DNA from 3 places in the Shinella sp. GW835-FHT14H05 genome. Region 1 is predicted to be linked to each of the others. Evidence: predicted binding sites of a transcription regulator. Region 1 holds the regulator's gene; each other region holds the start of a gene.
The links. The regulator PhoB, encoded in region 1, activates phosphate uptake and scavenging genes when phosphate is short. The targets are predictions, from matches to a motif close to TGTCATNNANCTGTCAT.
Positions count from the first base shown of each region.

Region 2: AC1Q6Z_RS24170 (ceramide glucosyltransferase) is a predicted target of PhoB. The motif match lies at 5,760-5,776, and genes of this name have one in related genera.
Region 3: AC1Q6Z_RS20485 (RNA degradosome polyphosphate kinase) is a predicted target of PhoB. The motif match lies at 4,426-4,442, and genes of this name have one in related genera.

Region 1 covers NZ_JBXAFY010000004.1:79,833-87,597, forward strand. Annotated here, with positions in the region: gene AC1Q6Z_RS14945 (GcrA family cell cycle regulator) at 382-921, shown strand; gene phoB (phosphate regulon transcriptional regulator PhoB) at 1,056-1,739, opposite strand; gene phoU (phosphate signaling complex protein PhoU) at 1,754-2,482, opposite strand; gene pstB (phosphate ABC transporter ATP-binding protein PstB) at 2,534-3,349, opposite strand; gene pstA (phosphate ABC transporter permease PstA) at 3,363-4,691, opposite strand; gene pstC (phosphate ABC transporter permease subunit PstC) at 4,688-6,172, opposite strand; gene AC1Q6Z_RS14975 (substrate-binding domain-containing protein) at 6,316-7,350, opposite strand; gene phoR (phosphate regulon sensor histidine kinase PhoR) at 7,540-7,765, opposite strand, start outside.
Region 2 covers NZ_JBXAFY010000009.1:137,915-145,679, reverse strand. Annotated here, with positions in the region: gene eno (phosphopyruvate hydratase) at 1-726, opposite strand, end outside; gene kdsA (3-deoxy-8-phosphooctulonate synthase) at 857-1,696, opposite strand; gene AC1Q6Z_RS24190 (VOC family protein) at 1,698-2,591, opposite strand; gene AC1Q6Z_RS24185 (NAD(P)/FAD-dependent oxidoreductase) at 2,649-3,980, shown strand; gene AC1Q6Z_RS24180 (GlxA family transcriptional regulator) at 4,060-5,019, opposite strand; gene AC1Q6Z_RS24175 (cysteine hydrolase family protein) at 5,120-5,665, shown strand; gene AC1Q6Z_RS24170 (ceramide glucosyltransferase) at 5,861-7,006, shown strand; gene AC1Q6Z_RS24165 (TetR/AcrR family transcriptional regulator) at 7,011-7,601, opposite strand; gene AC1Q6Z_RS24160 (MFS transporter) at 7,720-7,765, shown strand, end outside.
Region 3 covers NZ_JBXAFY010000007.1:16,571-24,335, reverse strand. Annotated here, with positions in the region: gene AC1Q6Z_RS20510 (L,D-transpeptidase) at 1-458, shown strand, start outside; gene purN (phosphoribosylglycinamide formyltransferase) at 603-1,271, opposite strand; gene purM (phosphoribosylformylglycinamidine cyclo-ligase) at 1,268-2,341, opposite strand; gene AC1Q6Z_RS20495 (AI-2E family transporter) at 2,538-3,695, shown strand; gene hdaA (DnaA regulatory inactivator HdaA) at 3,710-4,405, shown strand; gene AC1Q6Z_RS20485 (RNA degradosome polyphosphate kinase) at 4,621-6,783, shown strand; gene ppx (exopolyphosphatase) at 6,795-7,765, shown strand, end outside.

The DNA of each region.
Region 1 (7,765 bases):
GGCTTGACTTTTCCAGGCTCCAGAAAAATCAAAAGCCGCCTTTCGGCGGCATGCGGCACTATCGGCATTTCAGGCCGGGATGTCAACAAATCGCACCCCGAAATAGTGCTGAACCTCCCGCAAGGTAAGGATTCACGCCACGCGCGGAAGGTGTCGCTATCGAGTCACACCCAGCCAGCAAGTTGGGGAAAACTCGGAAATCGATTCGCCCGGATTCCTGCGACTCTTGTCACAGAGTCCCCCAAACTCTAGGTTAAAGACCAATTACTAGACTGCATGCGGCGGAACTAGTCACCAAAAGAGTTAGGGCGTTCAAATTCCGGACCCGTCCGGAACGCGATGAGGGATTCCCGCATTGCGAGCGTCGAGCGGAGACGAGAGATGAACTGGACAGACGAGCGGGTCGAGAAACTCAAGAAGCTCTGGAGCGAGGGCCTGAGCGCGAGCCAGATCGCGGCACAGCTCGGCGGCGTCAGCCGCAACGCGGTCATCGGCAAGGTGCACCGGCTGAACCTTCCGGGCCGCGCCAAGGCCGGCGGCACGCAGAGCGCGTCGCGTCCCAAGCGCCCGGTGCCGGCAGCCCCGCGCCCCGCGACAACCTTCCAGGCCCGCGCCGTGACCGCCCGCTCCGTCGTGCGCCCGGCCGGCAACACCATTACCAAGGAAGAGGTCGAGACGGATTTCGAGACGCAGCGCGAGCAGCTTCCGGTTCCGTCCAACGGCAACAGCGTGGTCGTGCCCATGTCGCGCCGGCTCGAGCTGACGCAGCTCACCGAGCGCACCTGCAAATGGCCGATCGGCGACCCGCTGAACGACGACTTCCACTTCTGCGGCAACGAGTCCCCGGACAACTCGCCCTACTGCACCTACCACCAGCGCCTCGCCTACCAGCCCTCGGCCGAGCGCCGCCGGATGCGGTGATCTTTTCCACGACAGCACATGCGATGCGGACCCGAAAGGGTCCGTTTTCGTTTGTGGTGCAGGGCCGGACCACACTCCGAAACGCAAACAGGCCCCGAAGGGCCCATTTTCGTCCTTGGGAGGAAAGGGGTCGCTTAGGCTTCCAGCGAATAGCCTGCGCCGCGGACCGTGCGGATGACGTCCTGCATGTTTGCGAAGTTGAGCGCCTTGCGCAGGCGGCCGACATGCACGTCGACCGTGCGTTCGTCGACATAGATGTCGTGGCCCCAGACGCCATCGAGAAGCTGCGAGCGCGAGAAGACGCGGCCAGGCGAGGTCATCAGGAATTCCAGCAGTCGGAATTCCGTCGGGCCGAGGCGGACTTCGCGGGTGCGGCGATGCACCCGATGCGTCTCGCGGTCGAGCTCGATATCGCCGCAGCGCAGCACCGTCGAGACGACTTCCGGCCGGGCCCGGCGCAGCATGGCGCGCACGCGGGCGACGAGCTCAGGCGTCGAGAACGGCTTGACGACATAGTCGTCGGCGCCGGTGGCGAGCCCGCGCACGCGCTCGCTTTCCTCACCGCGTGCCGTCAGCATGATGATCGGCAGGCGTTCGGTCTCCGGCCGCTGGCGCAGCCGCCGGCACAGTTCGATGCCCGAAACGCCCGGCAGCATCCAGTCGAGGATGAGGAGGTCCGGCATGCGCTCCTGCAAGCGCACTTCGGCCTCGTCACCGGAGAGGATCGTATCGACCTCGAAACCTTCGGCTTCGAGGTTGTAGCGCAGGAGGACGCTTAGCGCCTCCTCGTCTTCCACGACGGCGATTCTGGGCACCATGGAGGCAAAACTCCTTACTCGGAGGCTTCAGTGACGTCGGCAGTGACCACTGACGTCGAGGTGTCGTCCTTCGGGCGTTCGCCTTCGGGCTGCGAGCCGGTCGCCATGTAGTAGATGGTTTCCGCGATGTTTGTCGCATGGTCGCCGATGCGCTCGATGTTCTTGGCGCAGAACAGGAGGTGGGTGCAGGGCGTGATGTTGCGCGGATCTTCCATCATGTAGGTGAGGAGTTCGCGGAACAGCGAGGTGTAGATCGCGTCGATCTCGTCGTCGCGCTCGCGGATCGCCTTGGCCTTCTCCACCGAGCGGGTGGCGTAGACGTCGAGCACTTCCTTGAGCTGGATCAGCGTCAGTTCGGCGAGGTGCTCCAGGCCGCGGGTGAGCTTGCGGGGCATGCCCGAGCTCTGCACGGCGATGACGCGCTTGGCGGTGTTCTTGCCGAGGTCGCCGACGCGCTCCAGTTCGGCCGCGATGCGGATCGCGCCCATGATTTCGCGCAGGTCCGCAGCCACCGGCTGGCGCTTGGCGATCGTGACGATCGCCTTCTCGTTGATCTGGCGCTCGGCGGTGTCGAGGATGACGTCTTCCGAGATCACCTTCTGCGCCAGCGCACCATCGGTGGTGACGAGCGCACGGACGGAATCCGCCACCATCTGCTCGGCCGTGCCACCCATTTCGGAGATGCGGCGGGAGAGGTACTTCAGTTCTTCGTCATAAATCGAGACAATATGGGTCGATGACATGGTTGTGTCCTTAATGCGCTCGGATTTTCAGGGGGTTCGGCGACGATGGCGTCAGCCGAAGCGGCCCATGATGTAGTCCTGCGTGCGCTGGTCATCCGGGTTGGTGAACATCTTGTCGGTGTCGTTCTCCTCGACGAGGTTGCCGAGGTGGAACATGGCGGTGCGCTGCGAAACGCGGGCCGCCTGCTGCATCGAGTGCGTCACGATGACGATCGTGAAGTTGGCGCGCAGCTCGTGGATCAGTTCCTCGACCTTTGCGGTCGCGATCGGGTCGAGCGCCGAGCAGGGTTCGTCCATCAGGATGACTTCCGGGCTGACGGCGACGGCGCGTGCGATGCACAGGCGCTGCTGCTGACCGCCGGAGAGGCCGGTGCCGCCTTCCAGCAGACGGTCCTTCACCTCGTTCCACAGGCCGGCCTTCTGCAGGCTCGACTCGACGATGGCGTCCATGTCGGCCTTCGCCTTGGCGAGGCCGTGGATGCGCGGGCCGTAGGCAACGTTCTCGTAGATCGACTTCGGGAACGGGTTCGGCTTCTGGAACACCATGCCGACGCGGGCGCGCAGTTCGACGACGTCGATGTTCGGATCGTAGATATCGTCCGTGTCGAGCGTGATGCGGCCGGTGACGCGGCAGCCTTCGATCGTGTCGTTCATGCGGTTCAGCGTGCGCAGGAACGTCGACTTGCCGCAGCCCGACGGGCCGATGAGGGCCGTCACGGTGTTCTGGCGGACGTTGAGGTTCACGTCATAGAGGGCACGCTTGTCGCCGTAGTAGACCGAAACGTCCTTGCCGATCATCTTGTAGGAAATGTCGTTCATTTTCTTGTCCAGCGCTTTCTCGACTGCTGCTTCTGACATCATGTTCATCTGTTTGGTCCTTCTACCAACGCCGCTCGAAGCGGCGGCGCAACAGGATGGCGCCAACATTCATGAGGATGAGGAAGACGAGGAGGAGGATGATAGCACCCGATGTGCGCTCCACGAAGGCGCGCTCCGCCTCATTCGCCCACATGTAGATCTGCACCGGCAGCGCCGTTGCGGGTTCGAGCGGCGTCGACGGAATATCGGCGACGAAGGCAACCATGCCGATGAGCAGCAGCGGCGCGGTTTCGCCGAGCGCGTGGGCGAGACCGATGATGGTGCCCGTCAGGATGCCCGGCATGGCGAGCGGCAGGACGTGGTGGAACACGGTCTGCATCTTCGAGGCGCCGAGGCCGAGCGCTGCCGAGCGGATGGACGGCGGCACGGCCTTCAGCGCCGAACGGGTCGCGATGATGATCGTCGGCAGTGTCATGAGGGTCAGCACCAGGCCACCGACGAGGGAGGCCGAGCGCGGGAAGCCCGCAAAGTTGACGAAGACGGCGAGACCGAGCAGACCGTAGACGATCGACGGCACCGCGGCGAGGTTGTTGATGTTGACCTCGATGAGGTCGGTGAAGCGGTTCTTCGGTGCGAACTCTTCGAGATAGATCGAGGCCGCGACGCCGATGGGCAGCGCAAGCACAAGCACGATCAGCATCATGTAGAGCGAGCCGACGGCAGCGACGGCCACGCCGGCGGCTTCCGGACGGCTCGATGCGCCGTTCAGGAAGATGCCGGTGTTGAAGTGCTTGGAAAGCGCGCCGCTTTCGGCAAGCTGGTTCATCCAGCCGATCTGCTTGTCGGAGATCTTGCGGTTGTTCTCGGGGACGGCCAGATCGATCTGGCCCTTGAAGGCGGAATCGAGGTCGCCGTGCGCAAGGAAGGTCACGGTCTGTGTGGTGCCGATGATCGACGGATTGGCGGTCACGAGATCGCGCAGCTGGGTGCGGACGCTGTCCGAGATCATTCCGTTGACCGCGCGAAGGCCCGCACGATCGTCTTCGCCGACGCCAAGCACCTTGGCGAGCGCATTGCGGGCGACGACCGGATAGTTGGCCGATACCAGCTTCTGCGGGTTGGTGGCCCGCTCGTTGTCCTTGTCGATGATCTGCTCGGAGAACTCGACCGGAATGGTGATCATCGACTGCTGGAATGCGGTGTAGCCCTTGGAGACGACCGAAAACAGCAGCAGGAACAGGAAGATCAGACCGAAGGCAATCGCAGCCATGCCGTAGAGGCGAAAGCGACGTTCGGCGGCATAGCGGCCGCGCAGGCCGATATCGCGGCGTTCGGGCTTGGAGGCAGCACCTAGGGCGGCCGTAGTAGGGCTCGTGGAGACCTGGCTCATTCGTACTGCTCCCGGTATTTGCGCACGATGTAAAGGGCGTAGATGTTGAGGCAAAGCGTGATGAAGAACAGCGTGATGCCCAGCGCGAATGCCACCAGCGTCTGAGGCGAGGTGAATTCAAGGTCGCCCGTCAGCTGGCTGACGATCTTGACGGTCACGGTCGTCATCGGCTCGAAGGGGTTGAGCTGGATGCGGGCGGCAACGCCGGCGGCCAGGACCACGATCATCGTTTCACCGACGGCGCGCGAGGCGGTCATCAGCAGGGCGCCGACGATGCCCGGCAGTGCGGCCGGCAGGATGACGCGCTTGATCGTTTCCGAGCGGGTGGCGCCCAGGCCGAGCGAGCCGTCGCGCATGGCCCGCGGAACGGCGGTGATGATGTCGTCCGACAACGAGGAGACGTAGGGGATCAGCATGATGCCCATGACGAAACCGGCCGTCAGAACGCTCTGCGCCTGGATGAAATTGGAATAATCGCCGGTGACGAGGCCGTTGAGCTGCTCGGAAAGGTCGCGCAGGAACGGGCCGACGGTCACGAGGGCGAAGAAGCCGTAGACGATGGTCGGGATGCCGGCAAGCACTTCGAGCAGCGGCTTTGCAACCGAGCGGACGTGACGCGAGGCATATTCCGACATGTAGATCGCGGCGAAGAGCCCGACCGGCACGGCGACCAGCATGGCGACGAGGCCGATATAGAGCGTGCCGGCGAGCAGCGGGATCAGGCCGAACTGGCCGGAAGAGTCCGTCGAGCCGGCAGCGGCAAAACGCGGATCCCAGACCGTGCCGAAGAAGAACTCCCAGGCAGGCACCCTGTTGAAGAAGTGGATGGCTTCCGTTGCCATGGAGGCGACGATGCCGACCGTTGTCAGGATAGCGATCGACGAGGCGGCGATGAGGCCGACCAGCATGACGCCTTCGACGCGGTTGCGGGCGCGGAACCGCGGCGCAATGGCGCGGTAGGAGAAAAACGCGCCGACGGCCGCGGCCAGGACGACGAGGATCGACAGGAAGGTGCTGCTCGCCCGCGACATGCGGCTGAGATCATCGGCGGACTTCAGCATGTAGGGCGCCGGATCGGCGGCAAGCGGCACGCCCTTGGTGGCGAGCAGGCTGCGTGCGGTGGTGCCGTCCTTGAACAGCGCCTCGCGTTCTTCCGCCGAGAGCATCGCCATACCGCGGGCAATGGCGCCGATCATGTTGTAGCCGAGGTTCTGCTCGGCCTGCGACGTCGCCTTGACCTCTTCGGGAAAGCCCGCGCGAACGGTCGAACTGATGTAAATCGGGCTGGCAATAATCCAGACCAGCAGCACGACGATTGCCGGAAGCATGGCCCATATCGCAACGAAAGAGCCGTAATATCCTGGCCGCGAATGCAGGTTGGAAAGCCTGCCGCCGGCAAGCGCATTGGCGCGCCAGCTACCGACCATATAGCCCGCCACGCCGATGACGGCGACGACGAGCAAGAGAAGGGAAATACTCATTTAGGAAATTCTCCCGGCGAGATCATCTGCGCTGTCATTTTGTGTTTCGCAAAGCTGCTGACGGGCTTTGCTGGAAGTGCCCCCGGGCGCGCAAACCGCTCAGAAGGGGCGGCCGGCGCGAAGAACGCGCCGGCCAGAGACAATCACATGATCTTGCCGTCTACGAAGGCCTTACGGATTTCTTCGCGCTCTGCATCGGGAGCAGCGACGAGGCCGTATTCAACCAGCGGGGAGTCCGGGCCGATCATGTCTTCGCTCGTGAAGAACTCGACATATTCCTTCAGGCCCGGGATAACGCCGAGATGCGCCTTCTTGACGTAGAAGAACAGCGGGCGCGAAACCGGGTATTCGCCGGAAGCGATCGTTTCGGTCGACGGAACGATGCCGCTGATGGTGGCGACCTTCAGCTTGTCGGCGTTGTTTTCGTAGAAGGAAAGGCCGAACACGCCGATGCCGGACTTGTTGGCAGCGATGCGAGCGAGCGTTTCGGTGTAGTCACCGTCGATGTCGACAGCCAGACCGTCCTTACGAACGGCTACGCACTTGGAAAGCTGTTCCTTGGCGTCGGAAATAGCAGCCTTGATGACGTCCTGAGCGCCCGAGTCCTTGCAGCCGTGAGCGAGGATCTTCTCTTCGAAGACTTCGCGCGTGCCGTGCTTGGAGCCCGGGATGTAGGCGGCGATTTCGGCGTCCGGCAGGTCCTTGTTGACTTCCGACCACTTCTTGTAGGGGTTGGCAACCAGCTTGCCGTCGACGACGACTTCAGCGGCGAGCGCCTGGTAGAGGTCCTTCGGCTCGAGCTTCAGGTCGGCATTGCCGGCGTCGGTTGCGAAGACGATGCCGTCGTAGCCGATCTTGACTTCCTGGATTTCCGTGACGCCAGCGGTCTTGCAGGCTTCGATTTCGTCAGCCTTCATCGCACGCGATGCATTGGCGATGTCGATGCTGTCCGGGCCGACGCCCTTGCAGAATTCCTTCAGACCACCGCCCGTGCCGCCGGATTCGACGATCGGGGTCTTGAAGTCGGGGAAGGTCTCGCCGAACGTCTCGGCAACGATCTTGGCATAGGGAAGGACGGTGGAGGAGCCTGCGATCTGGACCTGGTCGCGCGCAACGGCAACGCCTGCGAATGCGGCGGAAGCGACAAGCGCCGCGAGGGTGAGCTTAAGAGATTTCATCTGGGTTCTCCCGAAGAGGACATATGTGGGAAGCGCAGGTTTCGCGCTCTCTGCCGTTGACCGGCGGCTCTTCTCTAAACCCCGATCGCCCTCCCTTTTATGTCAGTTTGACGAAACATTTGTGACACGCCAAACACCTGAAATTGCTTCGCTATTTTAAACGATGCGACGAAGCCGTAATTCTTTGTGTCAAAACTTCACGGTAAACACCGTGCCCTTGCCCACCTCGGACTTCACGACGAGGCGTGCGCGGTGGCGGGTCAGGATGTGCTTGACGATGGCGAGCCCCAGGCCTGTGCCTTTCTTGGAACGGCTGGCCTCGACGTTAACCCGATAGAAACGTTCGGTAATCCGCGGCACGTGTTCCGGCGGGATGCCGGGGCCGTAGTCGGTGACGCTGAGTTCGACCGGCACC
Region 2 (7,765 bases), on a different contig from region 1:
GCAATCGAGCGCGATATACATGTCTTCGCCGGGCTTGTAGCCGGCTTTCTCGATCGACTTCATGATGAAATCGAGGGCGGCCGGCGCGGATGCGAGACCCGGCGCGAAGCCGCCTTCGTCACCGACATTGGTGTTATGGCCATCGGCAGCGAGCTGCTTCTTCAGCGTGTGGAACACTTCCGAACCCATGCGCACGGCGTCGCGGATGTTGTCGGCGCCGACGGGCACGATCATGAATTCCTGGAAGTCGATCGGGTTGTCAGCATGCGCGCCGCCGTTGATGATGTTCATCATCGGCACTGGCAGGATGCGGGCGTTCGGGCCGCCGACATAGCGGTAGAGCGGCAGGTTGGCGGCTTCGGCGGCAGCCTTGGCGACGGCGAGCGACACGCCGAGAATGGCGTTGGCGCCGAGGCGGGCCTTGTTCGGCGTGCCGTCGAGCTCGATCAGCGCCTGGTCGATCAGGATCTGGTCTTCGGCTTCGAGCCCGCCGACCGCTTCGAAGATTTCGCCGTTGACGGCGGCGACCGCATTTTCGACACCCTTGCCGAGGTAGCGCTTGCCACCGTCACGCAGTTCGACGGCTTCGTGCGCGCCGGTCGAGGCGCCCGAGGGAACGGCGGCGCGGCCGAAGCTGCCATCTTCCAGATGCACGTCCACTTCGACGGTGGGATTGCCGCGGCTGTCGAGAATCTCGCGGCCGATGATGTCGATGATAGCGGTCATGGATATCGTCCTGTTTCTGGGTTTATAAATCGATTAAAATCTCTCTTAATCGATGATGCGGAAATTACAATGGCTGAGCCGCGACGAGCGGCAACGGATGACACGCCTCTGTGTCATCCGTTTGAAGCCGTCACGCCTTGGTGATGTCGTCGAAGGCGATGAGCTTTTCGAGAAGCCGCGGCATGTCCTTCAGGTGCACCATGTTCGGGCCGTCCGAAGGCGCGTTGTCCGGGTCCTCATGCGTCTCGATGAACAGGCCGGCAACACCGACGGCGACCGCTGCACGGGCCAAAGTCTCGACGAATTCGCGCTGGCCGCCGGAAGAACCACCCTGCCCGCCCGGCTGCTGCACCGAATGGGTCGCATCGAAGACGACCGGCGCGCCGAGCGAGGCCATGATCGGCAGCGAGCGCATGTCGGAGACCAGCGTGTTGTAGCCGAAGGAGGCGCCGCGTTCGCACAGCAGCACGTTCGGATTACCGCTCTCGGTGAATTTCGCCAGCACGTTTTTCATGTCCCAGGGGGCCAGGAACTGGCCCTTCTTGACGTTAATCGTGCGGCCGGTCTTGGCGGCAGCGATGAGCAGGTCCGTCTGGCGCGACAGGAAAGCGGGGATCTGCAGGATGTCGGCAGTTTCGGCGACGATCGCGCACTGCTCTTCCGTATGAATGTCGGTCAGCACGGGAAAGCCGTAATCCTTCTTGAGGTCGGCGAAGATTTCCATGGCCTTTTCAAGCCCGATGCCGCGCTTGCCGGACAGCGAGGTGCGGTTCGCCTTGTCGAAGGAGGACTTGTATACGAGGCCGAGGCCGAGCTTGTCGCAGAGTTCGACGAGCGTGCCGGCGATCATGTAGGCATGGTCGCGGCTCTCCATCTGGCAGGGGCCGGCGATCAGCGCAAAACGCTTGTCCTGGGCAAAGGTGACCTTCTTGGCGCCTTCGCCGACGACGACTGTGGTATTGGCTTTCATCTCATTCTCCGAAGACAAAAAGGACGCCCTGCCCCGGTGCCGGTGGCGCCAGAAGGCGGTTGTCCCGTTGATGGAAGGTGACACCGCGCTCCGTCAGCAGGCGGTGACATTCCGATAGATTCTCGACAGTGAACACGACCGCGCGTCCCTTGAGTCCGCGATCCGTGCCGGCAAGCGGCGAGAGACCGTAAAACCCTTCGAGCCCCGCATCGTTCAGCACCGTGATGCGGCCGCGCGGCGTATCGACGGACATGCCGAAGGACAGGGCCTCGACCTCGCGTTCGTCGGCCGCTTCCTGCACGAGATACTGGAAATCGGTCGGGTTCTGCTCCGAGAGCACGACTTCAGACAGGGCGATCACGCCGTTTTCATGGCTTTCCAGCGCCTTGCGGTCGGAGGGCAGCGGCAGGATGCGCTGCGAGGCGAAGAAGAAGAAATCTGGGCTGCGCAGGTCGGCAGCAAAGGCCAGGCGGAAGCTGCCGGTCGCCGACGTGCCGTCGGGCAGCAGCATATCGCGGGAAAACTCCAGAACCTCGCCGCCGGAAATGCCGGACGACGTGTAGCGCTGGTCGTCTTCCCAGGCATCGCCGCTGGCCATGGCGATGGCGGAAAAACCTTCGATACCGCGGCGGAAACGAAAGGCCTGGTCGCGCGCGACGAAGACATTGCCGCCGCGCGCGGCCTCTTCGCATTCCTCGCGATTGGCGATGCCGAGCGGCTCCAGATAGCTGCCGTCGGCGAGGAAAACGCAACAGTTTTCCGTGCCGAACGGGTGGCGGGCATCCTTGGCGACGGTGAAGCCGAGCGCCGTCAGGCGTTCACGGGCAATTCCGAGGTCGGACACCGGCAGCACCAGATGATCGATCGGGCGGGGCGTTCTCGAACTCACGGTCATGGGTAAAAATCCGGTCGTGTTTCAGGCGCCTCGTGCTTTGCCTGCTTTCCGCCCGCAATGCAAGCACCAGCGCCGCGCGCGGCGGGCCGCTGGAACTTTTCCGTCGCCCGGCCATTCCGGAAGACCCCTCTTGACCGGAGCACTCCCATTCTCAAGAACAACGAGATTACTCGGCAGCGCGATCTCCACGAGTCACGCCCTGTCTGGGCCGGTTCGCCGCGCATTACGCTCCGCACCCGCAAGAAGCCCGCCCGTGACACCTATGACGTCATCATCGTCGGCGCCGGCATTTCCGGCGCGCTGATGGCGCATGCGCTGGCGGACGGGCGCCGCTCCGTGCTCGTCGTCGACCGCCGCCGCCCGGTGCATGGCAGCACGCTCGCTAGCACCGCGATGATCCAGCACGAAATCGACATTCCCCTGCATGTGCTCACCGGCATGATCGGCGAGGAGAAGGCGCGCCGCGCCTGGCAACGCTCGGGACGCGCCGTCGAGCAACTGACGCGCATCGTCGCGGACCTCGACTTTTCCTGCGGCTTCGAGCGCAAGAAGACGCTGTTTCTGGCTGGCGACGAATATGGCAGCCGCGCCCTGCGCACGGAGCTCGACGCCCGGCACGCCGCCGGCATCAAGGCGGATTTCCTCGACACCGCGGCACTTCGGGACGGCTTCGCCATAGACCGCACCGGCGCGATTCTCAGCGATATTTCCGCCTCCGCCAACCCGGCCCAGATGGCCGCCGGCATCCTGCGCGCCGCCGTGTCGCGCGGCGTCGAGGTGGTCAGCCCGCTGGAAATCACCGACGTGCGCTCGACAACCCAAGGCGTCTTCCTCGCCACCGCCGACGGCAAGATTGTCTCCGCCGGCCATGCCGTCTTCTGCTCCGGTTATGAATTCCTGGAAGCCGTCGCGCACAAGGACCACGCCATCATCTCCACCTGGGCGATCGCCACCCCGCCGGCCATCGACCTGCCCGACTGGCTGAAGGAATGCATCGTCTGGGAGGGCGCCGATCCCTATCTCTATCTTCGCCGCTCCCGCGACGGCCGGCTGATCGCCGGCGGCGAGGACGAGGAGGACGAAGAGGCCTTCGCCTCGCCGCAGAAGCTGAAGAACAAGGCCAAGATCATCCGCAAGAAGGCCGAAGCCCTGCTGGGCTTTTCGCTGCCGGAGCCCGACTATTCCTGGGCCGCACCCTTCGGCACCACCCGCACCGGCCTGCCGCTCATCGGCCGCGTCCCCGGCATGGACAATGTCTTTGCGGTCATGGGGTTCGGCGGCAACGGCATCACCTTCAGCCAGATCGCCGCCGAGATCGTGTCGTCGGAAATTGCCGGCCACGGTGATGCGGATGCCGACCTTTTCGCCATCCGCAACGCCGATTCCTGACGATCGGCAGGATCACCGGCGCGATATTCCCCTTCCGTCGAATGGTTGGGTGCGCAACCGGCCGCGGCCGGACTGATCGTCAGGAGCGGAAGCGCTTGCGATATTCCCCGGGCGTCAGCCCGACGATGCGGGCGAAAACCTTCCGGAACGCGCCGGGATCGACATAGCCGACATCGACGGCGACGCTCTCGACAGAACGCGTGGTGAATTGCAGCATCTCCTGCGCCTTTGCCACGCGCAGCCGCTGGCAATAATCGGTCGTCGTCAGCCCCGTCGCCTTGCGAAAACGCCGCAGGAACGTGCGCGCCTCCAGCCCAGCCTGCGCGGCAAGCCCATCGAGGCCGATCTCCTTCGCCTCGCTCGCCTGCAACCAGTGCTGCACCTTCAGGATTGCCGCGTCGCCATGCAGCAGGCGCGGCGAGAAGGTGCTGTAGTAGCGTTGCTCGCGGCCCGGCGGGTCGATGACGAATTGCCGGGCGATCTCCAGCATGATCGTCGGCCCGAGAAAACGGTCGATCAGTTTCAGCCCCAGATCCACCCAGGCCATGACGCCGCCCGCCGTGAAAATATCGCCGTCGTCGTTGAGCAGGCGGTCCGTATCGACGTGGACATCCGGAAAGCGCATCTCGAACGTCTCCGCGATCACCCAGTTGGTGGTGATCGTGCGGCCGGCCAGAAGCCCGGTCTCGCCGAGCAGGAAGGCGCCGGCGCAGATCGAGGCGAACTGGATGCCGGAGGCGTGGCATTCACGCAGCCAGGCGGCGAAAGGTGCTGCATCCTCCCGCCGGATCGGATCGCCAAGTGCGGGCGGCAGCACGAGCACGCAGGGCCGCGACGCCCCGTCGATGGCGCCGCTGGCGTCGATGCGCACCGGCGCGCCGTCCTCCAGCCGCCAATGGCTGACCACCAGCGTCGGCCCCGCCCGGCCCTTCTCGCCCGCCAGTTCCGTCGCCGAATTGAACAGATCGGTCATGCCGAGCACGGCGGCCATCTGCACACCGGGATAAAGCACCAGTCCGATCTCGGCCGCGTCTGCCATGTCACTTTCACCCTGTATTATGTCGGTATCGCCAATGGCGAGACATGGCAGGGCAGAGGCACAATGTCCATGACATCAAGCAGCAGGGAAAGGACACCCCATGAGCAAACGCGCCGTCATCATCGTCGACCTCCAGAAGGACTATCTCGCCACCGGCAATTTCGCGCTGACCGGCATCGACGCCGCCGCCGCCAATGCGGCCCGCGTCGTCGAGGCGGCCCGCGGCAAGGGCGACCGGATCGTGCATGTCCACCACATCGCCAAGGACGCCGATTCGCCGCTCTTCGCCCCCGGCACGGATGGCATCAATCCGATCCCGGCCATCAGGCCGCAGGATGGCGATACCGTCATCGTCAAGAACTATCCGAACTCGTTTCGCGAAACGACGCTGCAGCAGGCCTTGCAGGCGGACGGCATCGAGGAGGTGGTGGTCGTCGGCGCGATGAGCGACGTCTGCATCGATGCGACGGCGCGCGCGGCGGCCGATCTCGGCTACGGCCTCACCGTCGTGCACGATGCCTGCGCCACGCGCGACAAGGCCTTTGGTGATTCGGTCGTGCCGGCCGCCCAGGTCCATGCCACGATCATGTCGGCGCTGGAATTCGGCTACGGCAAGGTCACGACGACCGCAGATTTCCTCGCATAGGCCTGGAAAACCGGACGAAAACCGTCACCTCCGCCCTCGGCGGGGGTGGCTGCCGCCTGTCCGCCGACGCGCTTCAGGCCGCTCCAGGGCGGCCCGTCATTCCCGTGTCATGTGACAATGGTGTTTCTTCCCGCGTGAATGAACCCGGCAGCCGCCAGCATGGCCCGGCGCCCTTCGGAGTACGCGTGAATGGACATGGCTCAGGCCTTCGCCCTTGCCTCGGGCGCTCTCGTCGCCACCAATGCCGCAAGCATCCTTATCGCCGGAAGGCGGCTGAAAGCCGTCGATGCCGCTCCGCCGGAAATCGAGGAAAAGCCGCCGGTATCGATCGTCGTTCCCGTGCGCGGCATCGAGAACTTTTCCGCCGAGACGCTCGCCCGCGCCTTCCGCCTGACCTGGCCGGACTATGAACTGCTGTTCTGCGTGGCGCATGCCGGTGATCCGATCATCCCGGAAATCGAGAAGACGGCGGCGGCGCATCCGCATGTCGCTGCCCGCATCCTGATCGGCGACGACCGCATCAGCGCCAATCCGAAGCTCAACAATTGCGTCAAGGGCTGGCAGGCGGCGCGCCACGACTGGGTGGTGCTCGCCGATTCGAACGTGCTGATGCCGCCGGACTATATCCAGCATCTGATGGGCGGCTGGCGGATCGATTCGGGCCTTGTCTGCTCGACGCCGCTCGGCTCGCGCCCGGACGGGTTCTGGGCGGAGGTGGAATGCATGTTTCTCAACACCCAGCAGGCGCGCTGGCAATATGCCGGTGAGGCGATCGGCCTCGGCTTCGCGCAGGGCAAGAGCATGCTCTGGTACAAGCCGATGCTGGACGCAAACGGCGGCATCCATGCGCTGAACGCCGAGATCGCCGAGGATGCCGCCTCGACGAAGCTCGTGAGCCGTCTCGGCCTGAAAGTGCACCTCGTCTCCTCGCCCTTCGAGCAGCCGCTTGGGCGGCGCACCGGGCAGGAGATCTGGTCGCGCCAATGCCGCTGGTCGCGCCTGCGCCGCGTCACCTTCCCTGGCTTCTTCACCCCGGAAATTCTTCTGGGCGCCCTGCCGCCGCTGCTGCTGGCGCTGGTCGCGGCATTGATCGGCGACGCAACGCTCGCGCCCGCCGCCCTCCTGGTGCTGGCCGCCATCTACCTGCCGGAAGTCGCCCTTGCCTTGGCCAAGGGCTGGCGGCTTTCCGTCTGGTCGGTGCCGGCGATGATCGTGCGCGATTGCATGATGCCGGCCGTCTGGCTGCGAAGCTGGGTCGGCGGCAATATCGACTGGCGCGGCAACACGATGACGATCGGCACGACCGCCTGCGAATTGAAGGAAGCGCCGGCGGGCTCGTAACCCGTCAGCCTTTCACCCGCAGACCGTCCAGCAAGGTCCGGAACCCGCGGACCGCCCGCTTCGACGTCTCTTCCGGCGTCTCGGACTTGGCGATCCACAGTGCCGCATGGCTGCTCGCCCCGTTGATCAGGCGGGCGGCCGTTTCCGTGTCGATATCGGCCATCACGCCGTCGCCCTTCAACTGCTCGATGCTGTGGCTCAGCGCCGCAATGCAGCCATTGCTGGTCGGCCATTGCGAGACGTCGCCGAGCACCGCCGGCCCGTCGCGAAACATGATGCGCTGGATTTCCGGCTCCAGCGCCATCTCGATATAGGCGACGCATTCCTCGACGAACCCGTCCCATCGGCTCGGTGCCCCGGCCGAAATCGTGTGCAGCCGCGCCGTCATCTCCGCGTCGATCTGCTGGATGACCGCCTGGAGCAGCCCCTTCTTGTCGCCGAAATGATGATAGAGCGCGCCGCGCGTCAGCCCCGCCTCCGCGGTGAAATCATCCATCGACGCCTCCGCATAGCCGACGGTGCCAAAGGCAAACCGCCCCGCGGCAATCAGCTTGGCTCTCGTTTCGGCGATCATTTCCTCGCGCGGCTTGCGCATGGCAGCTCCTTTTTACATACGCCGCGTATTTTATTTGACATACGCTGCGTATGCAACTATCTCTTCGACATACGCCACGTATGTAAGTGGCTGACCATTCATTTGCGAGGAGCAGGCCATGGCCAACCCGTATAAAGAGATTTTCAGCGTCCCAGGAACCGTGG
Region 3 (7,765 bases), on a different contig from region 1:
GCCAGGAGGTCGAGAGCCCGTTTGCCGAAAAGCCGGGCACGATCATCGTCGATACGGGCAACCGCTTCCTCTATCTCATCCAGTCGAACGGCAGCGCCATGCGCTACGGCGTCGGCATCGGCCGGCAGGGTTTTGCCTGGTCGGGCCGCGGCGTCATCCAGTGGAAACAGGCCTGGCCGAAATGGACGCCGCCGAACGAGATGGTCGCGCGCCAGCCGGAACTGGTGAAATATTCCGGCGCCAACGGCGGCATGCCCGGCGGCCTCAACAATCCGCTCGGCGCGCGTGCGCTCTACATCTTCCAGAACGGCGAGGACACGCTCTACCGCCTGCACGGCTCGCCGGAATGGAAATCGATCGGCAAAGCCGTGTCATCGGGTTGCGTGCGCATGCTCAACCAGGATGTCATGGACCTCTACGACCGCGTGAAGGGCAAGGCGCCGATTCTCGTCATTTGAGCGCTGACACCGTCTCCCGCCAACCTCTCCTCCGTCATGGTCGGGCTTGACCCGACCATCCATGTTCCGGGCGCGGATGGATCCTCGGGTTAAACCCGAGGATGACGTTGGTGGGTGGGTAAAGGTCTGGGCCGAAAGAGGGCGTTAAACCGCCGCCGGCGAGATCAGATGCGCGCCGTCGATCTGTGGCAGGTCTCCGCTGGAGACGGTCTTGCCGTTCTCCATGCGCACCTTGCCCTCAGCCACGAGCCGCAGCGCCAGCGGATAGCTGCGGTGCTCGACGTTCAGCACCCGTCCGGCCAGCGCATCCGACGTATCGCCCGGCAGCACCGGCACGGCAGCCTGCACCACCACTGGACCCTCATCCATGCCCTCGGTCACGAAATGCACCGTGCAGCCGGCGATGCGCATGCCGGCGTCGATGGCGCGCTGGTGCGTGTGCAGGCCGGGGAACAGCGGCAGCAGCGAGGGATGGATGTTGAGGATGCGGCCTTCGTAACGGTTGATGAACGTGCCGGAGAGCAGACGCATGTAGCCGGCGAGGCAGATGAGATCCGGCGACAGCGCGTCTAGCGCCTCCAGGATGGCGGCCTCGTGGGCTTCCTTGCTCGAAAAATCCTTGCGCAGGAAGGCGCGGGCCGGGATGCCTAGCGCTTCGGCCTTGGCAAGCCCACCGGCGTCTGCCTTGTCGGAGAAGACCGCGACGATCTCTGCCGGGAAATCAGGGCTTTCCGCGGCTTTCGCGAGTGCCAGCATGTTGGAGCCGCCGCCGGAGATGAAGGCGACGACGCGCTTGCGTGCCGTCTGGCTCATAGGGCGAGCGTGCCCTTGTAGATCGTGCCGGCGGCGCCCTCTTCGCGGGCGACCATGCGGCCGAGGCGGAAGGCGGTCTCGCCTTCACGGGTCAGCACGGCGGCAACCTCGTCGGCCTTGTCGGCCGGCACGACAGCGATCATGCCGACGCCGCAGTTGAAGGTGCGCAGCATTTCCCTGGCTTCCACGCCGCCGGTGCGGGCAAGCCAGGAGAACACGGCCGGCGCCTTGACGGCGTCGAGGTCGATTTCGGCGGCGAGATGTTTCGGCAGCACGCGCGGAATGTTTTCCGGAAAACCGCCGCCGGTGATATGCGCCAGCGCCTTGATCGAGCCGGTCTCGCGGATCGCCTTCAACAGCGGCTTCACATAGATCTTGGTGGGCGTGAGCAGCGCTTCGCCGAGCGTCCTGGACGCGTCGAACGGCGCTTCGGCATCCCAGGCGAGGCCGGAGAGCGAGATGATCTTGCGCACCAGTGAATAGCCGTTGGAATGCACGCCGGAGGAGGCGAGGCCGAGGATGACGTCACCTTCCGCGATGTCGCCGGCCGGCAGCAGTTTTCCGCGCTCGGCGGCACCCACGGCAAAGCCCGCGAGATCATAGTCGCCATGCGAATACATGCCGGGCATTTCGGCCGTCTCGCCGCCGATCAGCGCGCAGCCGGCCTGGCGGCAGCCTTCGGCGATTCCTTCGACGATCGCGGCACCCTGGTCTGGATCGAGCTTGCCGGTGGCAAAGTAGTCGAGAAAGAAGAGCGGCTCGGCGCCCTGCACCACGAGGTCGTTGACGCACATGGCGACAAGGTCGATGCCGACGGTGTCGTGGCGGTCGGCGTCGATGGCGATCTTGAGCTTCGTGCCGACGCCGTCGTTCGCGGCGACCAGCACCGGATCGGTGAAGCCTGCGGCCTTCAGGTCGAAGAGGCCGCCGAAGCCGCCGATTTCGCCATCCGCACCAGGGCGGCGCGTCGAGCGCACGGCCGGCTTGATCTTTTCCACCATCAGGTTACCCGCGTCGATGTCGACGCCTGCATCGCTGTAGGTCAGACCGTTCTTTTCCGACTGGCTCATGGCTCTCGTCTCCGACTTCTCGCTGTTCGCGCCCGATTGGCATGATGGGCCGGCAAGTGCAAGCGCAATGCCGGGAAAACCGGGATTTTTTCACCGATTTACCCGTGATGCCGGCGCTTGCGGCCGCCGAGCCTTGACCTGTCTCCCACGGGCATCCTATCTCCTCTGCACCGAAGGAATAAAGGGAATGAGCGTTATGGCAGCCCATATCAGCGGCGCGGGATTGAAGCGGCAGGTGGTCTTCTGGCTCATCGCGCTCGGCTTCTTCGTGCTCTTCCTCATGGTGTTCAGCGATATCCTGCTGCCCTTCATCGCCGGCATGGCGCTCGCCTATTTCCTCGATCCGGTGGCCGACCGGCTGGAACGCTGGGGCCTGAGCCGCATGATGGCGACGGTCGTCATCCTCATCGTCTTCGTCATCCTGCTTGCGCTCTCGCTGATGATCATCATTCCGCTGCTCGCCACCCAGGCCGCGGATTTCTTTGAAAAACTGCCGGGTTACATCACCAGCCTGCAAGCCCAGATCGCCGGCTTCAACCCGGACCTGCTGCCCTCCTGGATCAGCAGCCAGATGGACACGATCAAGGCGAATTTCTCCGCCATCCTCGCGGAAGGCGCGGGCCTGCTCGGCACGGTCATGAAGCAGGTGTGGAATTCGGGCATGGCGCTCGTCAACATCGCCTCGCTCTTCGTTATCACGCCGGTCGTCGCCTTCTACCTGCTGCTCGACTGGGACCGCATGATCGCCAAGGTGGACAGCTGGGTGCCGCGCGACCATGTCGCCAATGTCCGCCGGCTCGCCTCGGAAATGAACGCCTCCGTCGCCGGCTTCGTGCGCGGTCAGGGCTCCATCTGCATCATCCTCGGCCTGTTCTACGGCATCGGCCTGTCCTTTGCGGGGCTCAATTTCGGCCTGCTGATCGGCCTCTTCGCCGGCCTCATCAGCTTCGTGCCCTATGTGGGCTCGCTGGTCGGCCTCACCCTGTCGGTGGGCGTGGCGCTGGTGCAGTTCTGGCCGGATTACTGGATGGTCATCCTCGTCGCCGGCATCTTCTTCGTCGGCCAGTTCATCGAGGGCAATATTTTGCAGCCGAAGCTCGTCGGTTCGCGCGTCGGCCTGCATCCGGTCTGGCTGATGTTCGCGCTGGTCGCCTTCGGCGCGCTGTTCGGCTTCGTCGGGCTGATGATCGCCGTGCCGGCCGCCGCCGCCGTCGGCGTGCTTGTCCGCTTCGGCCTGGAGCGCTACCTTGACAGCGACCTCTATCATGGCACGAGCAAGCCGGTTCTCCTGGAAGAGAACATGCCGGACGATGGCGCGCCTTCCGCCGGAAAGCGCGTCAGAACAAAGAGTTAGTACCGAGTAGACCAATGACATCGCGCAAGACCGCCGAACAGTTGCCGCTGGCCTTCAGGCACGACCCCGCGACGGGCCGCGACGACCTGCTGGTTGCCGAGCCCGTCAACGCCGCCGTCGCGATGATCGACGCCTGGCCGCAATGGCCCGCACCCGTGGTCATCATCGCCGGGCCGGTCGGCTCGGGAAAATCCCACCTTGCCGCCATCTGGCGCGAGAAGGCCGGCGCCGTTGCCGTCGAGGCGAAGGCCGGCACGGGCGCCGAGGAGGCGGCTGAGCACGGCCCCGTACTCATCGAGGATGCCGACCGCAACGGCTTCGACGAGCGCACGCTCTTCCACATCATCAACAATGTGCGCCAGCACGGCCACACGCTGCTCATCACCAGCCGGCTCTGGCCGATGTCCTGGGCGGTCGACCTGCCGGACCTGCGCTCGCGCCTCAAGGCCGCGACAGTGGTGGAGATCGGCGAGCCGGATGACGAACTGCTGTCACAGGTCATCGTTAAGCTGTTCGCCGATCGTCAGCTCTTCGTCGACGAGAAACTGGTGGCCTATATGGTAGCGCGCATGGAGCGCTCGCTGGAGGCGGCACAGACGCTCGTGGAACGCCTCGATCGCCTGGCGCTCGCCCGCGGCAGCCGCATCACGCGCGCGCTTGCGCAGGAGGTTCTGGGCGAAATGGTGGGCGGGGAGGAAACTTCCGGCTAGTTTTCGCGGCAAGGATTGACTGTCACAGTTCTGTCGTCAAACTGCGCTAAGCGCTTCGCGTTAAAGTGAAAATTGTTCTTCCGTTCGAGACCGCGCCGAACATGCGGCCGGTCTGACGGCAAAGGGGGCGGGACATTCCAATGGATACTGCGAACACGGACCTCTCCCAGGAAAAGACGGGCCTCTCCCAGGAAAAGCCTGTCGAGCACGCGGCGCTGCCGGAAGGCGCGACCATTGACGTCACGGCCCTGATGGCGAGCCCCGAGCGCTTCATCAACCGCGAATTCTCCTGGCTCCAGTTCAACCGCCGCGTCCTCGAAGAAACGCTGAACACCGCCCATCCGCTCTTGGAGCGCGTGCGCTTCCTGTCGATCTCGGCCGGCAACCTCGACGAATTCTTCATGGTGCGCGTCGCCGGCCTCGAAGGCCAGGTGCGCCAGGGCGTCGGCGTTCGCAGCCCCGATGGAAAAACCTCGGCCGAGCAGCTCGACGACATCCTGAAGGAGATCGACAATCTCCAGATGGAGCAGCAGGCCTCGCTCGCCGTGCTCCAGCAGTATCTCGCCAAGGAAGACATCCTGATCGTCCGCCCGACGGCGCTTTCCAGCGACGACAAGATCTGGCTGCAGCAGGAATTCACCCAGTCGATCTTCCCGGTGCTGACGCCGCTGTCGATCGACCCGGCGCATCCGTTCCCGTTCATCCCGAACCTCGGCTTCTCGATCGGCCTCCAGCTCGACAGCACGACGGGCAAGGAGCCGATGACGGCGCTCTTGCGCTTGCCTGTGGCGCTCGACCGCTTCGTCCGCCTGCCGGATTCCAAGGGCGCGATCCGCTACATCACGCTGGAAGACGCCGTCGGCCTCTTCATCGGAAAACTCTTCCCCGGTTATATCGTGCGCGGCTCCGGCACGTTCCGCATCATTCGAGACAGCGATATCGAAGTGGAGGAAGAGGCCGAAGATCTCGTGCGCTTCTTCGAGACCGCGCTGAAGCGCCGCCGCCGCGGCTCGGTGATCCGCATCGAGACCGATTCGGAAATGCCGGAATCGCTGCGCCGCTTCGTCGTCGGCGAACTCGGCGTGCCGGACAACCGCGTCGCCATCCTGCCGGGCCTGCTCGCCCTCAACACGCTGTCGGAAATTGCCAAGGCGCCGCGCGACGACCTGAGGTTCGAGCCCTATAACGCCCGATTTCCCGAACGCGTCCGAGAGCATGCCGGAGACTGTTTCGCCGCCATCCGCGAAAAGGACATGGTCGTCCACCACCCCTACGAAAGCTTCGACGTGGTGGTCCAGTTCCTTCTCCAGGCTGCGCGCGATCCTGACGTTCTGGCGATAAAGCAGACGCTCTACCGCACCTCCAACGACAGCCCGATCGTGCGCGCACTGATCGACGCAGCCGAGGCCGGCAAGTCGGTGACGGCGCTGGTGGAACTCAAGGCCCGCTTCGACGAAGAGGCCAACATCCGCTGGGCGCGCGACCTGGAGCGCGCCGGCGTGCAGGTCGTCTTCGGCTTCATCGAATTGAAGACCCACGCCAAGATGTCGATGGTGGTGCGCCGCGAGGAGGGCAGGCTTCGCACCTATTGCCACCTCGGCACCGGCAACTACCACCCGATCACCGCGAAGATCTACACGGACCTGTCCTTCTTCACCTGCAACCCGACGATCGCCAGCGACATGGCGAACATCTTCAACTTCATCACCGGCTACGGCGAACCGGAAGCCGGCATGAAGCTCGCCTTCTCGCCCTATACGATGCGCCCGCGAATCATCCGCCACATCGAGGAGGAGATCGCGCATGCCCGGAACGGCGCGCCGGCGGCGATCTGGATGAAGATGAATTCGCTGGTCGATCCCGACATCATCGACGCGCTCTATCGCGCGAGCCAGGCGGGCGTGGAAGTCGACCTCGTGGTGCGCGGCATCTGCTGCCTGCGCCCGCAGGTCCCGGGCCTTTCGGACAATATCCACGTCAAATCCATCGTCGGCCGCTTCCTCGAACACTCCCGCATCTTCTGCTTCGGCAACGGCCACGGGCTTCCCTCCGATAAAGCGCTGGTCTATATAGGCTCCGCGGACATGATGCCGCGAAACCTGGACCGGCGGGTCGAGACACTTGTGCCTCTGATCAACCGGACGGTGCATGAGCAGGTCATTTCGCAGATCATGTTGGGCAATCTCATCGATAACCAGCAGAGCTACGAAATCCTTCCGGATGGAACGTCCCGGCGCATGGAAGTGCAGCCCGGAGCCGAGCCGTTCAATGCTCAGCACTACTTCATGACCAATCCCAGCCTCTCCGGCCGGGGTGAAGCCCTGAAGTCCTCCGCACCGAAGGCGATCGCGGGCTGGCAAGGCCGCCGGAAGAAATAAAACGGATATACATGGTCGAATCTGAAGCGCAGGGGCGGTTGCCTGGAATTGCCCCGGTGTCAGTCGTGGATATCGGTTCCAACTCGATTCGCCTCGTCATCTACGAGGGCATGAGCCGTTCGCCGGCCATGCTGTTCAACGAGAAGGTCATGTGCGGCCTCGGCAAGGGGCTCGCCAAGACCGGCCGCATGGACCAGGCGAGCGTCGAGCGGGCGCTCGCAGCCCTCCACCGTTTCAAGGCGCTGTCCGCGCAGGCCCGCGCCTCCACCATGTTCGCGCTGGCGACGGCTGCCGCGCGCGAGGCGGAAAACGGCCCCGATTTCATCCACCAGGCGGAAATGATCCTCGGCCAGAAGGTCCGCGTTCTGACCGGCGAGGAGGAAGCCTATTTCTCCGCGCTCGGCATCGTCAGCGGCTTCCATGATCCCGATGGCATCGTCGGCGACCTCGGCGGCGGCTCGCTGGAACTGGTCGACGTGGTCGGCGGCACGATCGGCAAGGGCATCACGCTGCCGCTCGGCGGCATCCGCCTGTCGGAAGCCTCCGGCGGTTCGCCCGCCCAGGCCCGTATCGTCGCCCGCAAATATCTGCGCACCGCCAACCTCCTGAAGAACGGCACGGGCCGCGCCTTCTATGCCGTCGGCGGCACCTGGCGCTCCATCGGCGCCCTGCACATGGAAATGCAGAACTATCCGCTGCACATGATCCAGGGCTACGAGCTCAGCTTCACCGACGCGATGGATTTCCTGACCGACATCGTCACGGCGAAGGACCAGAAGGACCCGGCCTATTCCGCAATCTCCAAGGGCCGCCGCAACCTGCTGCCCTTCGGCGCTGTCGCCATGCAGGAGACGATCGCCATTATGAAGCCGTCGCGGGTGTTCTTCTCCGCCCAGGGCGTGCGCGAAGGCTACCTCTATTCGCTTTTGGCCGACCGGGAAAAGGCGCGCGACCCGCTGCTGGCGGCCGCAAGCGAACTCGC